DNA from 4 places in the Mesorhizobium sp. M2A.F.Ca.ET.046.03.2.1 genome. Region 3 is predicted to be linked to each of the others. Evidence: riboswitches for the same ligand, from Rfam matches in the RefSeq annotation. Region 3 holds a riboswitch; each other region holds the start of a gene.
What was found. A riboswitch is a leader RNA that binds a small molecule or an ion and turns the genes downstream of it on or off. The one in region 3 is predicted to bind cobalamin.
Positions count from the first base shown of each region.

Region 1: another riboswitch for cobalamin. It lies ahead of EJ072_RS12235 (aromatic ring-hydroxylating dioxygenase subunit alpha); the one in region 3 lies ahead of EJ072_RS00305 (CbtB domain-containing protein).
Region 2: another riboswitch for cobalamin. It lies ahead of bluB (5,6-dimethylbenzimidazole synthase); the one in region 3 lies ahead of EJ072_RS00305 (CbtB domain-containing protein).
Region 4: another riboswitch for cobalamin. It lies ahead of metE (5-methyltetrahydropteroyltriglutamate--homocysteine S-methyltransferase); the one in region 3 lies ahead of EJ072_RS00305 (CbtB domain-containing protein).

Region 1 covers NZ_CP034449.1:2,583,330-2,587,890, reverse strand. The annotation lists gene EJ072_RS12245 (ferredoxin reductase) at 1-334, shown strand, start outside; gene EJ072_RS35940 (hypothetical protein) at 375-521, opposite strand; gene EJ072_RS12240 (hybrid-cluster NAD(P)-dependent oxidoreductase) at 612-1,712, opposite strand; gene EJ072_RS12235 (aromatic ring-hydroxylating dioxygenase subunit alpha) at 1,733-2,980, opposite strand; cobalamin riboswitch at 3,089-3,291, opposite strand; gene EJ072_RS12230 (DUF680 domain-containing protein) at 3,785-3,991, shown strand; gene EJ072_RS12225 (DUF680 domain-containing protein) at 4,061-4,297, shown strand; gene ugpC (sn-glycerol-3-phosphate ABC transporter ATP-binding protein UgpC) at 4,372-4,561, opposite strand, start outside.
Region 2 covers NZ_CP034449.1:685,575-690,135, reverse strand. The annotation lists gene EJ072_RS03425 (TetR/AcrR family transcriptional regulator) at 1-413, shown strand, start outside; gene EJ072_RS03420 (hypothetical protein) at 544-1,524, shown strand; gene bluB (5,6-dimethylbenzimidazole synthase) at 1,525-2,250, opposite strand; cobalamin riboswitch at 2,293-2,470, opposite strand; gene EJ072_RS03410 (histone deacetylase family protein) at 2,586-3,512, shown strand; gene EJ072_RS03405 (exodeoxyribonuclease VII small subunit) at 3,516-3,767, shown strand; gene EJ072_RS03400 (DUF2277 family protein) at 3,806-4,072, shown strand; gene EJ072_RS03395 (pirin family protein) at 4,082-4,561, shown strand, end outside.
Region 3 covers NZ_CP034449.1:46,063-50,623, forward strand. The annotation lists gene EJ072_RS00285 (metalloregulator ArsR/SmtB family transcription factor) at 1-222, opposite strand, end outside; gene EJ072_RS00290 (DUF6428 family protein) at 265-786, shown strand; gene EJ072_RS00295 (PilZ domain-containing protein) at 1,022-1,294, opposite strand; gene EJ072_RS00300 (histidine phosphatase family protein) at 1,435-2,010, opposite strand; adenosylcobalamin (AdoCbl) riboswitch at 2,096-2,240, shown strand; gene EJ072_RS00305 (CbtB domain-containing protein) at 2,239-2,448, shown strand; gene EJ072_RS00310 (CbtA family protein) at 2,646-3,386, shown strand; gene EJ072_RS00315 (hypothetical protein) at 3,537-4,118, shown strand; gene EJ072_RS00320 (TetR/AcrR family transcriptional regulator) at 4,256-4,561, opposite strand, start outside.
Region 4 covers NZ_CP034449.1:1,296,031-1,300,591, forward strand. The annotation lists gene EJ072_RS06245 (HAD-IIA family hydrolase) at 1-774, shown strand; cobalamin riboswitch at 1,530-1,730, shown strand; gene metE (5-methyltetrahydropteroyltriglutamate--homocysteine S-methyltransferase) at 1,820-4,174, shown strand.

The DNA of each region.
Region 1 (4,561 bases), 2.5 Mb from region 3:
CACGCTGCGCAACACGGCGGTGCCCGTCGCGCTGGTGTTTTCGGCGCGGGTCTGGGACGAGGTAATCTTCCGCGACGAGCTGATCGGCCTCGACGACCGTCGCGACGGATTCGACCTGGTTTTGACGCTGACCCGCGAACCGGCGAGGCGGCCCTCCGATTATTCCCGGCGCGTCGACGCCCGCATGATGGCGCAGGCCGTCGAGCGCCTGCCCAAGACGCCAAGGCTCGCCTATGTCTGCGGCTCGAATGCGTTCGTCTCGGCCGCCGCCGACGCCTTGATCGGCGCCGGCGTTCCGGCGGGGATCATCCGCACCGAGCGCTACGGGGTTTAGATCATGATCCCGAAAAGTGGGTGCCGGTTTTCGGGAGGGATCATGCTTCAACAAAGAGCATGATCCCGGAAAGTGGGAACCGGTTTTCGGAAGAGATCATGCTCCAACAAAGAGCTGGATCAGGATGGCGATTCAACGGAAAATCATCCTGATCCGGCGCGCCGATTGCTCGGCGAGCCTTCGCCACGAGACGCCTCCGGGCACTGAACTTCTGTTCGGCAGGACAGCGGCCGGCGAGGGTGTTCCCGCAACGGCCCTTGCCTCGACCGACAAGCCTTCAGGCCTCGATGTCCAGCGCCGACAACGGCCTCGAACAGCAGGCCAGGATATAGCCGTCATCGATCTCGTGATCGAGAATGCCGCCATTGTGGCTCATCGAAACCTCGCCGGAGACCTTTTTCACCTTGCAGGTGCCGCAGAGACCGAACTCGCAGGCCGCCGGGATCCTGACGCCCGAAGCGCGCGCCGTCTGCAGCACGGTCTGTCCGGGGACGCATTCCGCATCGACGTTTGAAAGCGAAAAGCGGACCGGCGTCACCGCCTCGGCGAGCGGCTTGGCTTCGTCGCCGGCCGGCATCGCGAACGGCGCCGGGACTTCTTCCACGGCCGGCGCCGCGAAGCTCTCCTGATGGTAGCGGCTCATGTCGAAGCCGGCGGCCTCCAGCATCTGGCGCACGGCGCGCATGAAGGGGTCCGGCCCGCAGCAGAAGATTTCCCGCTCGCGGAAATCGGGTGCCAGAAGCGGCAGCCGGATCGCGTCGATGCGGCCCATATGGCCGAACCAGCCCTCGCGGCTCGACCGCTCCTCGATCATGAAGCCGAGCGACAGGCCGGGCATGCGGCTGCCGAGCAGTTCGAGCTCCTTGCGGAAGATGATCTCTTCCGGCCGCCGCGCGCAATTGACGAAACCGACATCGGTCCAGGGCGCGCAGTCGTTCAGCCAGCGCAGCATCGACATCATCGGCGTGACGCCGGAACCGGCCGAAATGAACAGATATTTGGCCGCTGGATGGCTGTGCAGCGAGAAATCGCCGGTCGGCCCGTAGGCCTTCACATGGACGCCGGGCTTCAGATTGTCGAACATCCAGCGCGTGCCGACGCTGTCGGCTTGCGCTTTCACCGTCACCGCGATCGAGAACGGCCGCGACGGCGAGGACGACAGCGTGTAGGTCCGCATCAGCGGCCCGTCGGCCGTCGGCAATTCCAGCGTCACGAACTGCCCGGGTTTGTAGCGGAACCAGGTCTGATTGTCGGAGCGGAAGGTGAACGTCTTCACCTGCGGCGCCTCGTCGCTGACGCCGATCACTTCCAGCACCTGCAGCCTGTCGTTCCAGGGCGCCATCTCGTCGAGATGGCGATAGAGGCCGAGATCCGTCATCGCGTTCATCTCCTTAGCCTTCAGGCGACGCTGCGCAACGCCGGGCGACCGCCTTCGGCAAGGCGCGGACCGATGAAGGAGGCGTACCACTCGACGAACTGGATGACACCGCCCTCATGCAACTCGGAATAGGGACCAGGCTCGTAAGCCGGCGACAGGATGCCGAGCGCGTTTTCCTCGACGATGCGGCGGTCCTGATCGTTGGTCTCGGTCCAGACATGGGTGAGTTCTGCCAGATCGTAGTCGACGCCTTCCACCGCGTCCTTGTGGACCAGCCATTTCGTCGTCACCGCGGTCTCGGTGGCGCTGATCGGCAGCACACGGAAGGTGACGGCGTGATCGATGAGGATGTGGTTCCACGTGGTCGGGTAATGGTAGTGCATCAACGTGCCGATGCGGTAGGCGGCGACGCTGGCGGACAGGTTTTTCGTCACGGCGCGTCTGCCGCTCATCGTGTAGCTGACGGCGTCGCGCAGCAGCGGCGCGCGCGTTGCGCGGTATTGCCCGGCCGGATCGATCCGGAACCGGCTCGGCAGACCCGCCGCCTCGCATTTCGCCCAGTGCGCAAGCATTTCCGGATCGCTGTCGGCGCCTTGCACACCTGTCACCGTCGGCGCTTCCGGAAAAGTCTTGCACAGTTCCGGATGGTTGCCGGCGCAATGATAGCACTCGCGGTTGTTTTCCCAGACGAGCTTCCAGTTGCCCTTTTCGACGATCGTCGATTCGAACGCGACCTTCGCCTCGCTCAGCCGGTGCGGCAGGACATAGGGTTCGATCATGGCGCGCATCGGCGCGAAGTCGGCCGGCTCTTTTGCCAGGCAAATGAAGATGTAGCCGCCGACGCTCTCGCAGGCCACGGGCTTCAGTCCGAACTGGCTCTTGTCGAAGCCGTCCGCCATCTGGCGCGCGAACAGCAGCCGCCCGTCGAGCTCGTAAGTCCACTGATGGTAGGGACAGACCAGCTTGGCGGCGGTGCCCTTGTCGGTGTTGCACAGGCGGCTGCCGCGATGCCGGCAGGAGTTGTGGAAAGCGTTGATCCTTCCCTTCTGGTCGCGGACCAGCACCACCGGATAATCGCCGATCTGAACGGTGATGTAGCTGCCTGGTTTCGGCAGCTCGCAATCATGGCCGATGAACAACCAGTCACGATGCCAGATCAGCTCCATATCGAGCTTGAAATAGTCGGGATCGGTGTAGAAGGGCTGCTCAAGCGAGTAGCCCTGCTTGCGGCTCTGCAGGAGCCTCAGCATGTCGTTGCGCGCATCCATGTCCTGTCCTCGCATCAAGGACTGAACTGGTGGTGATGGAGAAGAACGACCGCCACCGGCAGGGCCGGGCACGCGCCGTCCGCCTCTTGACCGCCCACCGCGATCAGTCGAGTTCAAAATGTCTCTGGCTGGTTTCCGGGCTTTGGAGTTGCCCTCGCGGGCGGTCGCAACACCTTCCCAGGCCCATGGCCCAGTGGTCTCCCGTTGCGACCTCACTCCACCACCGTTGCGGGGGCAGCGCCGGATTTCGACCGGCTTCCCAATTCTCCGCCTCGTCGCGACGAAGCGGCACCTGAGATGGCCTGATCTAACCACGACGGCCGGTTTCCCGTCGGCATGAAAACGACATCGCATCCATACGGCGCGACAATGGGCGGCGTGTTCACGTTGCCGATTCTCGTCCTTCTCGCCATGCCACCGGCTTCCAGGGGTGCTCCCGGACGAGGTTCGGGAGCGTCGTTGATGGTTAACAGTATCAAAAAGTGACTATTAGCAGATTCTAAAATCGAACCGAACGGTTCGTTTCTGTTGACGGTGCGTGCAGAACGCTGTGAACGTTGGCGCTCCGACACACTTGGTGAGCCAGCAGCATAAATCACATAAGTCATTGATTGAACTTAGCAAAAAAATGGTTGTAGGCATGCTTATGAAAACTTCAAGAGGCGGATTCATGGTCCAGACGAAAAAACTTCGTGATTGGAATCCCGCAGTCGGCTCACCCAAATGAGCGCTGTCCGAACGACGCGATTTCATTCCCAAGACACGCCGCTAGACGGACTGAATAAAAATACTGGAGTAGCAAAAATGAAAAAGATTGTTCTCACTGCCGCCGCCCTTCTGGCAATTTCCGGCAGCGCCTTTGCCGGTAGCGACAATTACAACGCGCAGGCTGCCAACCCGCCGGCCGCCACGGTCGACTCTTCTTACACAGCCTCGGTCCGCAAGTCCGAACCGGCTGAACAGAAGCCTGTCACCACGGGCGCCGACCGCAACCTTTTCGGTAACAACTAACAGCCGACTTCGAACGGCGACGGGTTTGCCCGTCGCCTCGGTCGGATCAGGAAATTCAGGAGTACTGAGATGAAAAAGATCATTCTTGCCACCGCGGCTCTCATGGCCGTTTCCTCGGCTGCTTTTGCGGGCAGCGACAATCACGGCAACAGCGGAGTCAACCAGCCGGCTCCCGCCGTGGATACGACCCGCACCTCGTCGATCGGCACCGACTCGCCTGTCTACAAGCTGCTGAATTCGTCCCGCGACGCGCAGAAGTCGGCTCCGCAGCAGGGCAGCGACCGCGACCACTTCGGCAATCGTTAACAGCCGACCGTGATTTGAAAACAGGAGCGGCGGGCCAGGGCCCGCCGCTTCTCTTTGCCGCAGCGGCTCTGCGCTCAGGCTGCCTTCGCCTCTTCGCGATGCAGCGTGAAGGAATGGCCGTCGGCGTCGAAAATATGCAGATCGCTGGCGCTTGCGTTGAGCCGCAGCGTCTCACCGCGCTTGACCTCGACATTGCCCGGCAGCTTGGCGACCAGCGGCAGGTCTGCGCGGCCGATATCGATATAGACGAGCTGAACCTCGCCG
Region 2 (4,561 bases), 640 kb from region 3:
CCGTGATCGCCGAGATCGACCGCGAAATGGCCTTGCGCGTCAACGAGGTGGCCTCGAGGGCGCCGACGCGCTGGCAGCATTTCGTCGACGAGTGCACCACCTATATCGAGATGGCGCTGGAGCCGGAAATCCAGCGCATCATGTTCCGCGACGGCCCGGCGGTGCTCGGTGACCCGGCGCAGTGGCCGAATGCCAGCGCTTGCATCGCCTCGATGACCGACCACCTGACGAAGCTGCAGGAAGAGGGCGTGGTCGTCACCGATGTCGACCCTGAGACAACCTCGCGGCTGATCAATGGTGCCAGCAGCCAGGCCGCGCAGCGCATCGCCAATTCGAATGATCCGGAAGCCACCTCGAAGAAGGCGATCGCCGCCTTCAAGCAACTGCTCGAAGGCTTACGCCAAAAGCCCTGAGGCACGCTTGGGTAACCAAGCCACCGCGTTGTGCACCGGTTTCGGGCCGGTGCAACCCTGCCGCGATTGACAATCTATGGGGCGAGCGCATCCTCCTGCGCCATCTCTTGGGGCGTGGAGAGTCGGGGCCATGTGGGACTTCAGCATTGGCCGGTCTGTGTCCATCATGATGCGGACATGGCCGTTCATCGTCTTTCGCATGATCGTCTATTTCGGCATCACAGTCGCCTACATCATGGCGACCGGCACGGGCGCCAGCGTCGGCTACGGTGTCGGTCATATCTCGACCGATCCGGATGGACCGATGTCCTTTGCGCTGTGGGGTGGCGTGGTCGGCTTCGGCATTGTGTCGATCGCCGTCTACTGGATCCGCGAATACATCCTTTATGTGCTGAAAGCCGGCCATATCGCCGTCATGGTACATCTGATCGACGGCCATGACGTGCCCGACGGCCAGGGCCAGATCGCCTATGCCAAGGAAGTGGTCAGCCAGCGTTTCGCCGAGGCCAACATCCTTTTCGTCGTGGACCAGCTGGTCAAGGGCGCCATCCGCGCCATCACCGGCCTGATCGGCGGCGTTGCCGCCTTCCTGCCCATTCCGGGCCTGAGCGGCCTAGTCAGCTTCATCAACACGGTGATCCGCCTGTCTCTGACCTATGTCGACGAAATCATACTCGGCTACAACATCCGCATCAATTCGAACTCGCCCTTCGAGACGGCCCGGCAAGGCGTCGTGCTGTACGCCCAGAACGGCAAGCACATGGTCAAGAACGCCGTCTGGCTGGCTGCGATCATGTGGGGCGTTTCTTTCGTGATTTTCCTGTTGATGCTGGCGCCTGCCGCCGCGATCCTCTGGGTCATGCCCGGACAGCTTGCCGGCTGGGCCTTCGTGCTGGCCATCGTCTTTGCCTGGGCCTTCAAGGCGGCCTTCATCGAGCCCTTCGCCATCGCCTCGCTGATGCAGGTGTATTTCGAGACCATCGAAGGCCAAGTGCCCAATCCAGAATGGGACAACCGCCTCGCCGAGGCGTCGTCCAAATTCAGGGAGCTGCGCGACAAGGCGCTGGGCTCCTTCGGCGGCTCGCGCTGGGATACGCCCCGGGCCGCTTGATCACTGCTGGCGACCTAGCCTTGCAATCGCCGATTTGAGCGGCGCCTCGCCGGCGCCGCGAAACGTCTCGCTCATCACCAACTCGGGCAGCGGCAGGCGCTTGCCCCAGCCATGCGCTTCGAGGTCCGGCTTCGGCGCGAATGCCGAGACGCGGCCGACGCAGAGATAGGCGATCGGCGTGACATGCTCGGGGATCGACAGAAGCTTCTTCAGCGCCTCCGTCTCGATGATGCTCACCCAGCCGACGCCGACGCCCTCGGCGCGTGCCGCCAGCCAGAAATTCTGCACCGCGCAGACGGTGCTGTAGAGATCCATCTCCGGATTGTGCCAGCGCCCGAGCGGTGAGTCCTTCGACCGCTGCCGGTCGCAGGTGATGCAGAGATTGAGCGCGCTTTCGCAGATGCCTTCGAGTTTCAGCTTCCGGTAGAGCGCCTGCCGTTCCGCCTCGATCGCCGGCAGTTCCTGCTCGCGCGCGGCGAGGAACAGGTCGCGCACCTGTCTGCGCCGCTCGGCATCACGGATGACGATGAAATTCCACGGCTGCATGTAGCCAACAGACGGCGCATGGTGCGCGGCGGTGAGAAGCCGCGCCAGCACACAGTCATCCAGATTGTCGGGGACAAAATGGCTGCGCACGTCGCGCCTGGTGAACATCGCCCGGTACACCGCGTCGCGCGCCAATTGGTCAAAGTCGTCGCCACACGCGGCGATCGCTGCTGCCGTCATCGCTTTTCCCCTTGCGACAAGCAGTCCCCCGCCTGACCAAGCGGAAAACCATGTCTGCCGGGCCGGTCTTCTGGCTCGGGATCGTCCCGCTCCGGCGCCTTCCCGTCATCGACAGTGGCATTTGCCGGCGCGGTCCCCCTCACAGCGTTGGGCACGCCACGGAATAAAACCGTGTTCCCGATTCTCCCGCGTCGCGGGCACCAGGCAGCGGGACGACCTTACCGCGAAGTTCGGCACCCGCCAATGGCGCGGACGACATGGGCTGGCGCAATTTCCCCAGCCATTCGGCTTTTCAAACATGGTCATTACGGCCGCGGGTGCCTAGATTAGGCGCCATGGCCACCCGTCTCTACACGCACCCAATCTTCCTCGAACACCTCACGCCGCCCGGCCACCCCGAGCGGCCTGACCGCCTGCGCGCCATCGAGCGCGTGCTGGACGACGAGGCGTTTTCGGCGCTCGACCGCGTCAAGGCGCCGGAAGGCGATGAGAAAACCATCGTCTATGCGCACCCCGAGACTTTCGTCGAGCGCGTGCGTGCGGCGATCCCCCGGACCGGCATCGTCTCGATCGATGCCGACACCAGCGCCAGCCCGAAAAGCTGGCAGGCCGCGGTGACGGCGATCGGCGCGGCCAACGCGGCGGTCGACGACGTCTTCGAGGGCCGCGCCTCAAATGTCTTCGTCGCCGCCCGCCCGCCGGGACATCATGCCGAAAAGGCTACGGCGATGGGTTTCTGCCTGTTCAACACGGCGGCCATCGCCGCCCGCTATGCGCAGAAGAAGCATCAGGCCGAGCGCGTCGCCATCGTCGATTGGGACGTCCATCATGGCAACGGCACGCAGGACATCTTTTGGGACGACCCGTCGGTGCTCTACTGCTCGACCCACCAGATGCCGCTTTACCCGGGCACCGGGGCGAAGAGCGAGACCGGCGCCGGCAACATCGTCAACGCGCCGCTCGCGCCGCGGACCGGCAGCGACATGTTCCGCGACGCCTTCCTGTCGCGCGTGCTGCCGTCGATCGATGCGTTCGCGCCGGACCTGATCATCATTTCTGCCGGCTTCGACGCGCATCACCGCGATCCGCTGGCCGAGATCAATCTGACCGAGGACGATTTCGACTGGGCGACCGGCCAGTTGATGGAACGCGCCGGCCGCCACAGCTCCAACAGGCTCGTCAGCCTGCTGGAAGGCGGCTACGATCTGCAGGGACTGGCATTTTCAGTCGCCGCCCATGTCGGGCGGCTGATGAAGGGATAGGGTATGGCAGTGGAAGGCAATGAGGACGTCAAGGCGATGAGCTTCGAACAGGCGCTCGACGCGCTGGAGAAGATCGTCGACGATCTGGAGCGCGGCGACGTCCCGCTCGACCAGTCGATCAAGATCTATGAGCGCGGCGAGGCGCTGAAGGCGCATTGCGACCGACTGCTCAAGGCGGCTGAGGACAAGGTTGAGAAGATCAGGCTGTCGCGCGACGGCAAGCCGGTGGGAACGGAGCCGCTCGATGCGGAATAGTTTGGGTGGGCAGAGCAAGCAGGTAAGGAGTTCAAGCCATGTGCCGCAACATCAAGACCTTGGCCAATTTCGAGCCGCCGGCGACCAATGACGAGGTGCATGATGCAGCGCTGCAATTCGTGCGTAAGCTGAGCGGCTCGACGAAACCGTCCAAGCGCAACGAGCATGCTTTCTATCACGCCGTGGAAGCGATCGCCGCCGCCGCGCGCGAACTGATCGATTCGCTCGAAACCAGCCAGGAACCGCGCAATCGCGAGGAAGAGGCCGCCAAGGCGAAGGCCAGGTCGGCGTTGCGCTTCGCCTAAGGGATAATCATGAGCTTTTTTCCCGGAAACGACCCTGAGCCCGGCGATGCCTTCGCCTGCGACCAGATCGAGCTGATGGTCATCCCGAACGCCAAGGACATCGGCGGCTTCGCGGTGCGCCGCGCCTTGCCGACGGCAAAACGCCGCCTGGTCGGGCCGTTCATCTTCTTTGATCGCATGGGCCCGGCCATCCTGCGCGCCGGCCACGCGCTCGATGTGCGCCCGCACCCGCATATCGGGCTCTCCACTGTCACCTATCTGTTCGACGGCAAGATCAGGCATCGGGATTCGCTCGGCACCGAAATGGTAATCGCGCCGGGCGACGTGAATTTGATGACCGCCGGGCGCGGCATCGTTCATTCCGAGCGCACCCCGGAGGAACTGCGCGGCGCGCCGATGTCGGTCTCCGGCCTGCAGACCTGGCTGGCGCTGCCGGACGGCAAGGAGGAGATTGCCCCGGTGTTCGCCAACACGTCGGTGGCCCGCTTG
Region 3 (4,561 bases):
GCTGTAGACGATCGAGCGGGCATCACGCCGCGCGGTGACGAGGCCGGACCGTTCCAGTTCCTTGAGGTGGAAGCTGACATTGGAGGGCGAGACCTCCACCTGTTCGGCGAGCGAGCCGGCGGAAATGCCTTCCGGTCCGGCAACGACCAACAGGCGCAGCAGGCGCAGGCGGGTTTCCTGCGACAGCGCGCCAAAGGCGATCAGGGCTTGACGTTCATCCACGTTTCGATAATCCTTGAAATATTGAAATGAGGAATAGCCGACATGCTGTCTTCTGACAATCATAAAAACGCCGCCCCGATCGACCCCTCCGACCTGACCATCGGCGACCTGCTGGGCGCGCTGGCCGACTACAAGGACAGGCCGCTGGTGTTCCGCTATGACGGGCAGACGGTTAAGCCAGGCTATCATGTCACCGAGGTGAAGGCGGGCCAGTTCTCGGCGCTGGATTGCGAGGCCAATCCGGAATCATGGTCGGAGATCTTCGTCCAGCTATGGGACGTGGACGAAGGCGGGCCGGTCCATATGCCGGCCGGCAAGTTCGCGGCGATCATCCGCAAGGTCTCGGATCACGTGGCTCTCGACCAGTCGGCGAAGCTGACCTTCGAGGTCAGCGACGGGATCCGCCCGATGGAGCTGCACCGCGCAGCCCAGCCAAGCGTCGTTGGCGGCGCTATCGAGGTCGTGCTTTCGCCACGGCCAGCGAGCTGCAAGCCGCGTGACCGCTGGCTGAAGGAACAGGCGGCCGCTGGCAAGCCGTGCTGCGGAGAGAACAGCTGCTGCTGACCCGGCGAACGGCGCAGAGCGCCGCCGTGCTTTAGAATCTGATCATGCCATTGTGCTGCAACAAATAGAGGGCCACGAGAATGATAGCGATCAGCGCCACCCAAACGGCTGTCCTGCTCATGCACGAATCCCAATTGATCGGCCCCCATGAACGCACGCGCCACGGTTGCGTTCCCGATGTGCCGGGTTGCATGCCGTCCGGACAGGATCAAGTCGCGAATTGCTGAGAACCGCGTCAGTCCTTCGGCGCGTTGCTGTAGAGCGCCACGCCGATGCGGTCGTTGCGCCGCCACCGCACCAAGGCGCGATAGGTCATATCGTCGGCTGGGACCTCGAGCAGGAAGCGTTCCGGGATCTCCGTATCGGCGGCGACGCGCAACTCCGCGCCCTGCTCGTGCTGATTCCTGACCGAGCAGCCGATCCTGACGGCACCGGCAATGATCGTGGCTTCCTTGAGCACGAATTCGCGCGCATGAAGACGGCGCTCGGTCTCGGGATAATTGGCCATATCCGGCGGCTCCTAAGGCAAGGCTCTCCTCGCCACTGGGCAGCACCATAGCAGCAAGGCGTTTCCGTTCCGTTAGCGGTTGCTGAAACAGCAGGATTCGTCTGCACCGCGGCCCATTAGCAGAAAAGCTGTTTCCGGCGCTATCTCGCGCCGGCGACCCCGCTCGCGTGCAGCACCCAGCGGCGGCCGTCGTTGCGGAACTCGGTGAGCGACAGCGGCTCGATGTCGATCTTCCAGACCGAGGAGAGCGGCGCGCCCAGCACATGCACGATGGCGGCGCGGATCGGCACGGCATGGGTGAGCGCGACGGTGTGGCCGCCCCCCTCGCCGGCCAGCCGCTCCATCAGCGCGGCACCCCGCCGGGCGACGGCGGCAAGCGATTCGCCGCCATGGGGTGCGGCGTCCGGATCGGCAAACCAGGCCGCCATGCCTGCCGGGTCCTCGGCCTGCACCTCCTCGAAGCTTTTGCCGGCCCAGCGCGCGAAATCCTGCTCGGCAAGCAGCGGCTCGACGGTCGCGTCAAGGCCAAGCGCCTCGGCCGTCCTGCGCGCGGCGAGCGCCGGACTTGTCCAGACGCGGTCGGCCCGGCGCAGCGACGAAGCGATCGCGCCGGCGCGGTCGAAGGCGCTCGGCTCCGGCGCCTCGTCCGATGGAAAGCGGCCCTTGCGCGCGGCCTGCGTCGCGCCGCTTGCGATCATCGTCAGGCGGGCGAACATCCCAAAACTCCGTGGTCCAGTGAAATTTCGGCCAGGCGAAGCCGCGTTGGCCATTACATGTCGTTGACAGGCGAACGAAGTGCTGACAAGTGTTTTAGCGCTATACGGGATTGGAAGCCGGTGCGAGTCCGGCACGGTCGCGCCACTGTGATCGGCACCAGCCGAAAGTCAGGCCTTATCCCGCAGCACAGTTGGATCAACGGGACGCAGCATCCCACAGGAGGTCAAATGTCCGACACCACTTTCGCCCCGACCTACGGCCCGGTTGCGATTCCCGTCCGCGAGCTTCTGCCCTGGGCAATCTTCGCCGGCCTGATGCTGATGCTGATGATCTATTTCGTCGGCGCGGAAGAAGGCGCGACCTCGCTGATCCGCGGCACGATGGTGCATGAATTCGTGCATGACGGCCGCCACCTGCTCGGCTTCCCCTGCCATTAGGATCGGTTCAGCGAAGGCTGAACCGTCCTAGGTTTTGGTCTGACGCGCAATCCCGGACGGAAAACCGTTGCACACTTTTCCTGGAATTGCTCTGGAGCGGCTTCGGCATCGCTGATGCCGTTCTGAGATTTGGCCTAATGCAATTCCGGGCGGAAAACGCTCAATTTTTCCGGGAAATTGCTTGAAGGGACTCTGACATGGTCGGAAAACTTTTGCTGCGCGGCATGCTTGTCGGGCTAGTGGCGGGGATTCTGGCGTTCGCCTTCGCCCGCGTCTATGGCGAGCCGCAGGTCGACAAGGCGATCGCCTTCGAGGAACAGCAGGCGCAGGCCGCCGGCGAGGCGCCGGAGCCCGAGATGGTCAGCCGCGTCACGCAGGCAGGCATCGGTCTGGCGACCGGCGTGCTGGTCTATGGCGCGGCGCTTGGCGGGCTGTTCTCGCTGGTCTTCGCCTATGCCTATGGCCGGCTGGGCTCGCTCGGCCCGCGCAGCACCTCGGCGCTGCTGGCGCTGCTCGGCTTCCTTGCCGTGATCGTGGTTCCGAGCCTCAAATACCCGGCCAACCCGCCCGCGGTCGGCAATCCCGAAACCATCGCCTACCGCACCGAACTGTTCTTCATCATGATCGTCATCTCGATCGCCGCGATGGTGGCGGCGGTGGGCCTGGCGCAGCGGCTATGGAGCAAGCTCGGCGCCTGGAATGCCTCGATCGTCGCTGGGCTCGCCTTCCTCGTCGTCTTCGCGCTGGTGAAGGCGGCGCTGCCCGACATCAACGAAGTGCCGGAGAACTTCTCGGCGACGGTGCTGTGGCAGTTCCGCGTCGCCTCGCTCGGCATCCAGCTGGTGCTGTGGACCGTCGTCGGGCTCGGCTTCGGCGCGGTTGCCGAGCGCGTGGTCGCCGTGCGCGACCAGCGCGGCCCCGCCCGCCGCTACGCTTGAACTCCCATGCGTTGGCCGCCACGGTTCCGTGCCCTGGCGGCCAAAGCGGCTCAACGGTCGACACGAGGGCTGAGCCGCTTTGGTCTTCTGTTTTCTCGCAATTCCGGACGGAAAACCGCGGCACAATTTTCCTGGAATTGCTCGGTTGCAGTGCTGCTCGCCCTGCTGGCGGCAGCCTCGGCGCAGGCGCATAGTGGCTCCTCCGCTCCGCCTCCCCCAGGCATCCAGATCCCCAGCCTAACCCACGGCCAGATGGCTGTGATCGCGCGCTATCGTGGCGACATCCTGGATTTTGCCCAACGCCAGACCGTGACCGACCCGACCTTCCGGCGGCTCTACAATCACGGCAATCTGCAATACACCTACTGCCTCTGGGGCTTGATGCCGGGAAGCCTCGGCGACGAGGAGAGCCCGTTCAACGAATGCAGCCACGCCTATCTCGCCACCGCCAAGGCGCTGCTCACCTATATGGCGACGATGCCCGCAGCCGAGCGCCAGGCGAAAGTGCTGATTTCCGACATCGACGCCGACATGGTGCGCAGCGGCGCGTCCTGGATCCTGTGCCAGTTCAGCGGTGAGGCCTTCAGCACCGGCGCGGTGATCGAGCCCAGATGGCGGGACATGGTGTTCCACCTGCCGAGCCTGGCGGTGCTGCTGGTCACGATGGCGGCGCTCGCCGCCGCAAGTTGGGCGATCTTCCGTCTGCCCTCGCCGCGGGCCGGCACCGTCTAGAACGATTCAGCCGTCGCCTAGCCGATCGCGTTGGACTCTCAGGCGCTGCTCAACTGACTGAGGCCGGCCGACCTCCTACGACACCAGGCGACGTAACGCGGCTCGTTGCGCCGCGCAGATCGTGCCAGGCGGCGCGACTATTTCGAGCGTGCCCCATAGGCGGCAAGGAACGCTTCGACCGAGGCATCGGCGTGGCGCTCAAGGTCGGCTTTCGAGCGCGGGTTGCTTCCGGTGAACATCGCTTCGTTCATCGGAATCCAAAGCAGCATGCCAAAGAAATGGCTGGCCGCCAAACGGGGATCGCCGGTCTGCAACAAGCCTCGGCTGGTGAGCTTTTCAAAGCACTCCGCCACCGAGGCAAGCATGCGCTCAAAGCCTTTGTCGTACCAGCTACGGCCAAGCTGCGGCATCCGATCGGCATTGGCGATAATCAGACGCCGGAG
Region 4 (4,561 bases), 1.2 Mb from region 3:
ATGATTATAGCGCATCTGCTCGACATGGACGGGGTCCTGGTCCGGGGCGGCCAACCGATTTCTGGCTCGGTCGGCTATGTTGCCGGGCTAGTCGCCAAGGGTGAGCCCTTTCAGATCTTCACCAATAACTCGCGGTTCACGCCAGAAGATCATGCCGAGCGTCTAAGAGCGGTTGGCTTCGCCGTGCAGCCAGAGCACATCTACACATCGGCGCTCGCCACCGCGCGGTTCATGGCGCTGCAAAAGCACCGATCAACTGCCTATGTTATCGGCGACCACGGTCTGGTCGAGGCCCTGCGGCAGGCAGGCTGCCGAATAACAGAGTTTGCCCCCGAATTCGTGGTCCTCGGAGACACCACGTCGTACCACTACGAGCAGATCGCAACTGGCGCTGAGCTTGTGGCGAAGGGCGCGCGCTTTCTCGCCACCAACCCGGATGCCACTGGCCCGACCGAGCGGGGCTCCCATCCGGCGTGCGGGGCTGTCGCGGCACTAATCGAGAAGGCCACCGGCCGTCAGCCCTATTTCGTCGGGAAGCCGAACCCGTTCATGATGCGCGACGCGCTCGACCGGCTGGGAGTTCGAGCTGTCGATACCATCATGGTCGGGGACCGCATGGATACCGACGTGCTCGCGGGGCTGGAATCGGGCCTGAGAACAGCCCTTGTGCTTACTGGTGTGACCAAGCTGGCAGACATAGAGCGGTTTCCATTCAGACCGGACTACGTGGTCGAGTGCCTTGCCGATCTGGGCCAAATCATAGCGAACCAATAAGCCGAACGCACCCCTACACGAAGACCGAACGCTCCTCTACGTTCCGCATGCCGGCCGTCAACCTGGGCAATGATCGGGAGGAACAGCCGGCCCGCATCCAGAAAAGAAGTGATAAGCGTGACAACTTAGTCGAAGTGCACCCATGTAGGGCAAGCAAGTTCATTGTGAGCTTCACTGCTTTGGTTCTGCACGTTCCAGCGATCGCACCGGAATTGATCCGGTGATTGGGTGCGCCCGTTGTCGGATCGTCGACGATGTCCGCAATGTCACACAATGCTTTCAGAGCGATTGCATCGTTCCTAACGATTTTCCCAGTTGGCACGACGATGCGTTCTCTGTGCAAGAGCACTGCGACGCGGCCGACCCGAGAAGGCACCACCTGATGATCACGCCGTTCCAACAATAGGGGCGCCGCCTCCAACGAGCGCCGATCAAACGGAAGCCATCGCGCTTTCATTCGTCTGGTTGTCCGGACATGACGAATTCGATTTCGGGCCAAAAGTGAGTGCACCCGATGACCCCCATGTTTGTGGAAGGCGAACGGGCACTTGCGTCGACGGCCGGCCAGTCGGCAAACACCCTGAAGCACTTCGGTGGAGCGCAGTTCGAGCGCGACGGGGCGGCGCTGAATGCCTTTCGACCGACCCGACCCTCGTAAGCGGCTTTGGGCGAAAGAGACCGATCAGCGCAAGGTGTTACTCGCATAATCACATAAACATCTCGTTATATGGTATTGACAAGGATCGAAGCGGCTGTGATTGTACGCATGTCATGGTTCTTCGCGCGGCACTGCCGTAGCGGAGCTAAGAGGGAAGCCGGTGCGATGCCGGCGCTGCCCCCGCAACTGTTAGCGGCGAGCCAAGCCCATTGATGTCACTGAGGCGAACGGCCTCGGGAAGACGGGCGGAGGCTTTGACCCGCGAGCCAGGAGACCTGCCACGACGAACAACGTCCACGGGCGGGGTGTCTGGTGGTCGCGGTAGCTCGGCTTCGTGCCGCCTATTCGCGGGTTCCTTGTCCCCCGCCCCAACCATCGGGGTATGGCATGACTGTCTCTCAACGAATTCCTGTAGCAACGCTCGGCGTGCCGCGTATCGGTCGACGGCGGGAACTGAAATTCGCGCTTGAAAACTACTGGTCCGGAAAATCTCGCGCTGCCGATCTGCTCGCGACGGCGAAGACGCTGCGTGCCGCTAGCTGGAGGGAGCAGCACGATCGCGGCGTGTCGAAAATCCCGTCCAACGATTTCTCGCTTTATGACCACGTGCTCGACACAGTCGCCATGGTCGGCGCCGTTCCGGCACGATACGCCTGGACTGACGGCGAGGTCCCACTCGATATCTATTTCGCCATGGCGCGCGGCAATCAAGGTCAGGCCGCGGATTGTGGACCTGCCGGTGACGAGCCTGCGGCCAATGGGCAGGGCCTTGCCGCGATGGAAATGACCAAATGGTTCGACACCAACTACCACTACATTGTGCCGGAACTCAGGGACGATCAGAGCTTTGCCCTCTCGTCGGCGAAACCGGTCGATCATTTCCTCGAGGCCAAGGCGCTCGGCATCCACACTCGCCCGGTCCTGCTTGGACCGGTTACCTTTCTCAAGTTGGCGAAGTCACCTGAGGAAGGTTTCAACCCTATCGCGCTCCTGCCACGGCTGCTGCCCGTCTACGAGGAACTCCTGCAGAGGCTAAAGCTCGCGGGAGCCGATTGGGTGCAGATCGATGAGCCGGCGCTCGTGCTCGATCTGATTCCCAACGAACGGGATGCGCTCCAATTCGCCTACTCCCGGCTGTCGAAAGCAGCACCCGAGTTGAAGATCATGGTCGCTACCTATTTCGGATCGCTGGGAGACAATCTCGAGACCGCAATTTCTCTGCCCGTGGCGGGACTGCACGTGGATCTCGTGCGCGCTCCAGAGCAGTTGGAGGCCGTCGGCCGGCTCGCGCAGAAGGAACTTGTGCTCTCGCTCGGGCTGATCGACGGCCGCAACGTCTGGCGCGCGAACCTGCCTGCGATATTTGACCGTATCAAGCCGATCGTCGCCGGTTGGCCGCTGGAGCGGGTGGAGATTGCCCCGTCCTGCTCGATGCTGCATGTGCCGATCGACCTGGACTTGGAGACGGCACTCGATGCGGATGTGAGGTCGTGGCTCGCCTTCGCAGCGCAAAAGACCGACGAGCTGGTCGTGCTCGCCCGTGCCCTGGCCGAAGGCCGGGACGCAGTGGCCGCCGAACTGGAGGCGTCGGCTGAGGCTGCCGCCGTTCGCGCGACATCCGCCAAGGTGCATGATCCGCTCGTCGAAGGCCGGGTCGCCAGGATCAAGGTCGGCATGACGCGCCGGAAGAGCGCATTTGCCGGCCGCTCCAAGCTTCAGGCCGACGTGTTTGGCTTGCCCCCCTTCCCCACCACGACGATCGGCTCCTTCCCGCAAACAGCCGAGATTCGCAAGGCGCGGGCAGCTCATGCCAAAGGCCAGCTGAGTTACGTCGACTATGAAGCGTTCCTGAAGAAAGAGATAAAAGCCGCCGTTCGCTGGCAAGAAGAGATCGGACTCGACGTGCTGGTCCACGGCGAATTCGAGCGCAACGACATGGTGCAATATTTCGCCGAGCAGCTCTGCGGCTTCGCCTTCACGCAACACGGGTGGGTGCAAAGCTATGGCTCGCGCTTTGTGCGACCCCCGATCATCATTGGAGATGTGTCGCGACAAAATCCGATGACACTACATTGGTGGCGATATGCCCAGTCGCTAACGCTGAAGCCGGTGAAAGGCATGCTTACCGGTCCCGTGACGATCCTCAATTGGTCCTTCGTCCGAGACGACCTTCCGCGCTCAGCCGTCTGCCGTCAGGTCGCGCTCGCCATTCGCGATGAAGTGAGCGACCTTGAAAAGGCCGGCGCTAAGATGATCCAGATCGACGAAGCCGCACTGCGCGAGGGCTTGCCGCTGCGCCAGGCCGACTGGGAGGCCTATCTCGACTGGGCCGTCGAATGCTTCCGGCTGGCTTCAACGGCCGTCGAGGATGCGACCCAGATCCACACCCATATGTGCTACTCCGAGTTCGGCGACATCGTGGACGCTATCGCCGCAATGGATGCGGATGTGATCTCCATTGAAGCCTCGCGCTCGCAGATGGAACTGCTCGATACGCTTCGAACCTTCAAGTATCCGAACGATATCGGACCTGGCGTCTATGACATTCACTCGCCGCGGGTCCCGGAAGTGGGCGAGATTTCCAACCTCATCATGCTTGCGCGCGATCGATTGTTGGATGACCAACTGTGGGTGAATCCCGACTGCGGCCTCAAAACGCGCAGATGGGAGGAGGTCCGCTCTGCCCTGGTGAACATGGTGGCTGCGGCACGCGCAATTCGGGAAAAAGCGCAAACGGCGTAGGACTCGGTGACACTTGCCGGCGGTGAGCGGCGACGCTGCACCCCGGGCGAAGTAGGTTGAGGAGGCTATCCGGCTCACCCAAAGAAATCGACCTGCCGCCGACCGAAGCGCCTCCGTAAGCTTGGTCTGGTCGGGCCTTGTTATGGCGCGGCCACGCCAGCTGTTCCGAAGGCGGGCGTTGGCGGGCGATCGAAGCAGGCCGGCCCTCAAATGAGCCGGCCAGAGATCAGACGGCTGACCCCCAGCGGTTTCGGACTACTCCGGATTTAAGCTAGTCCAATATCACTATCATCTTTCCGATGCGATCGCCGAAACCTCCGTTCCGACATCGGCGACCATCGGGAGAGGCATCGGCGATCACGCGGGGCCGGTCCAAGGGTGTTCCGG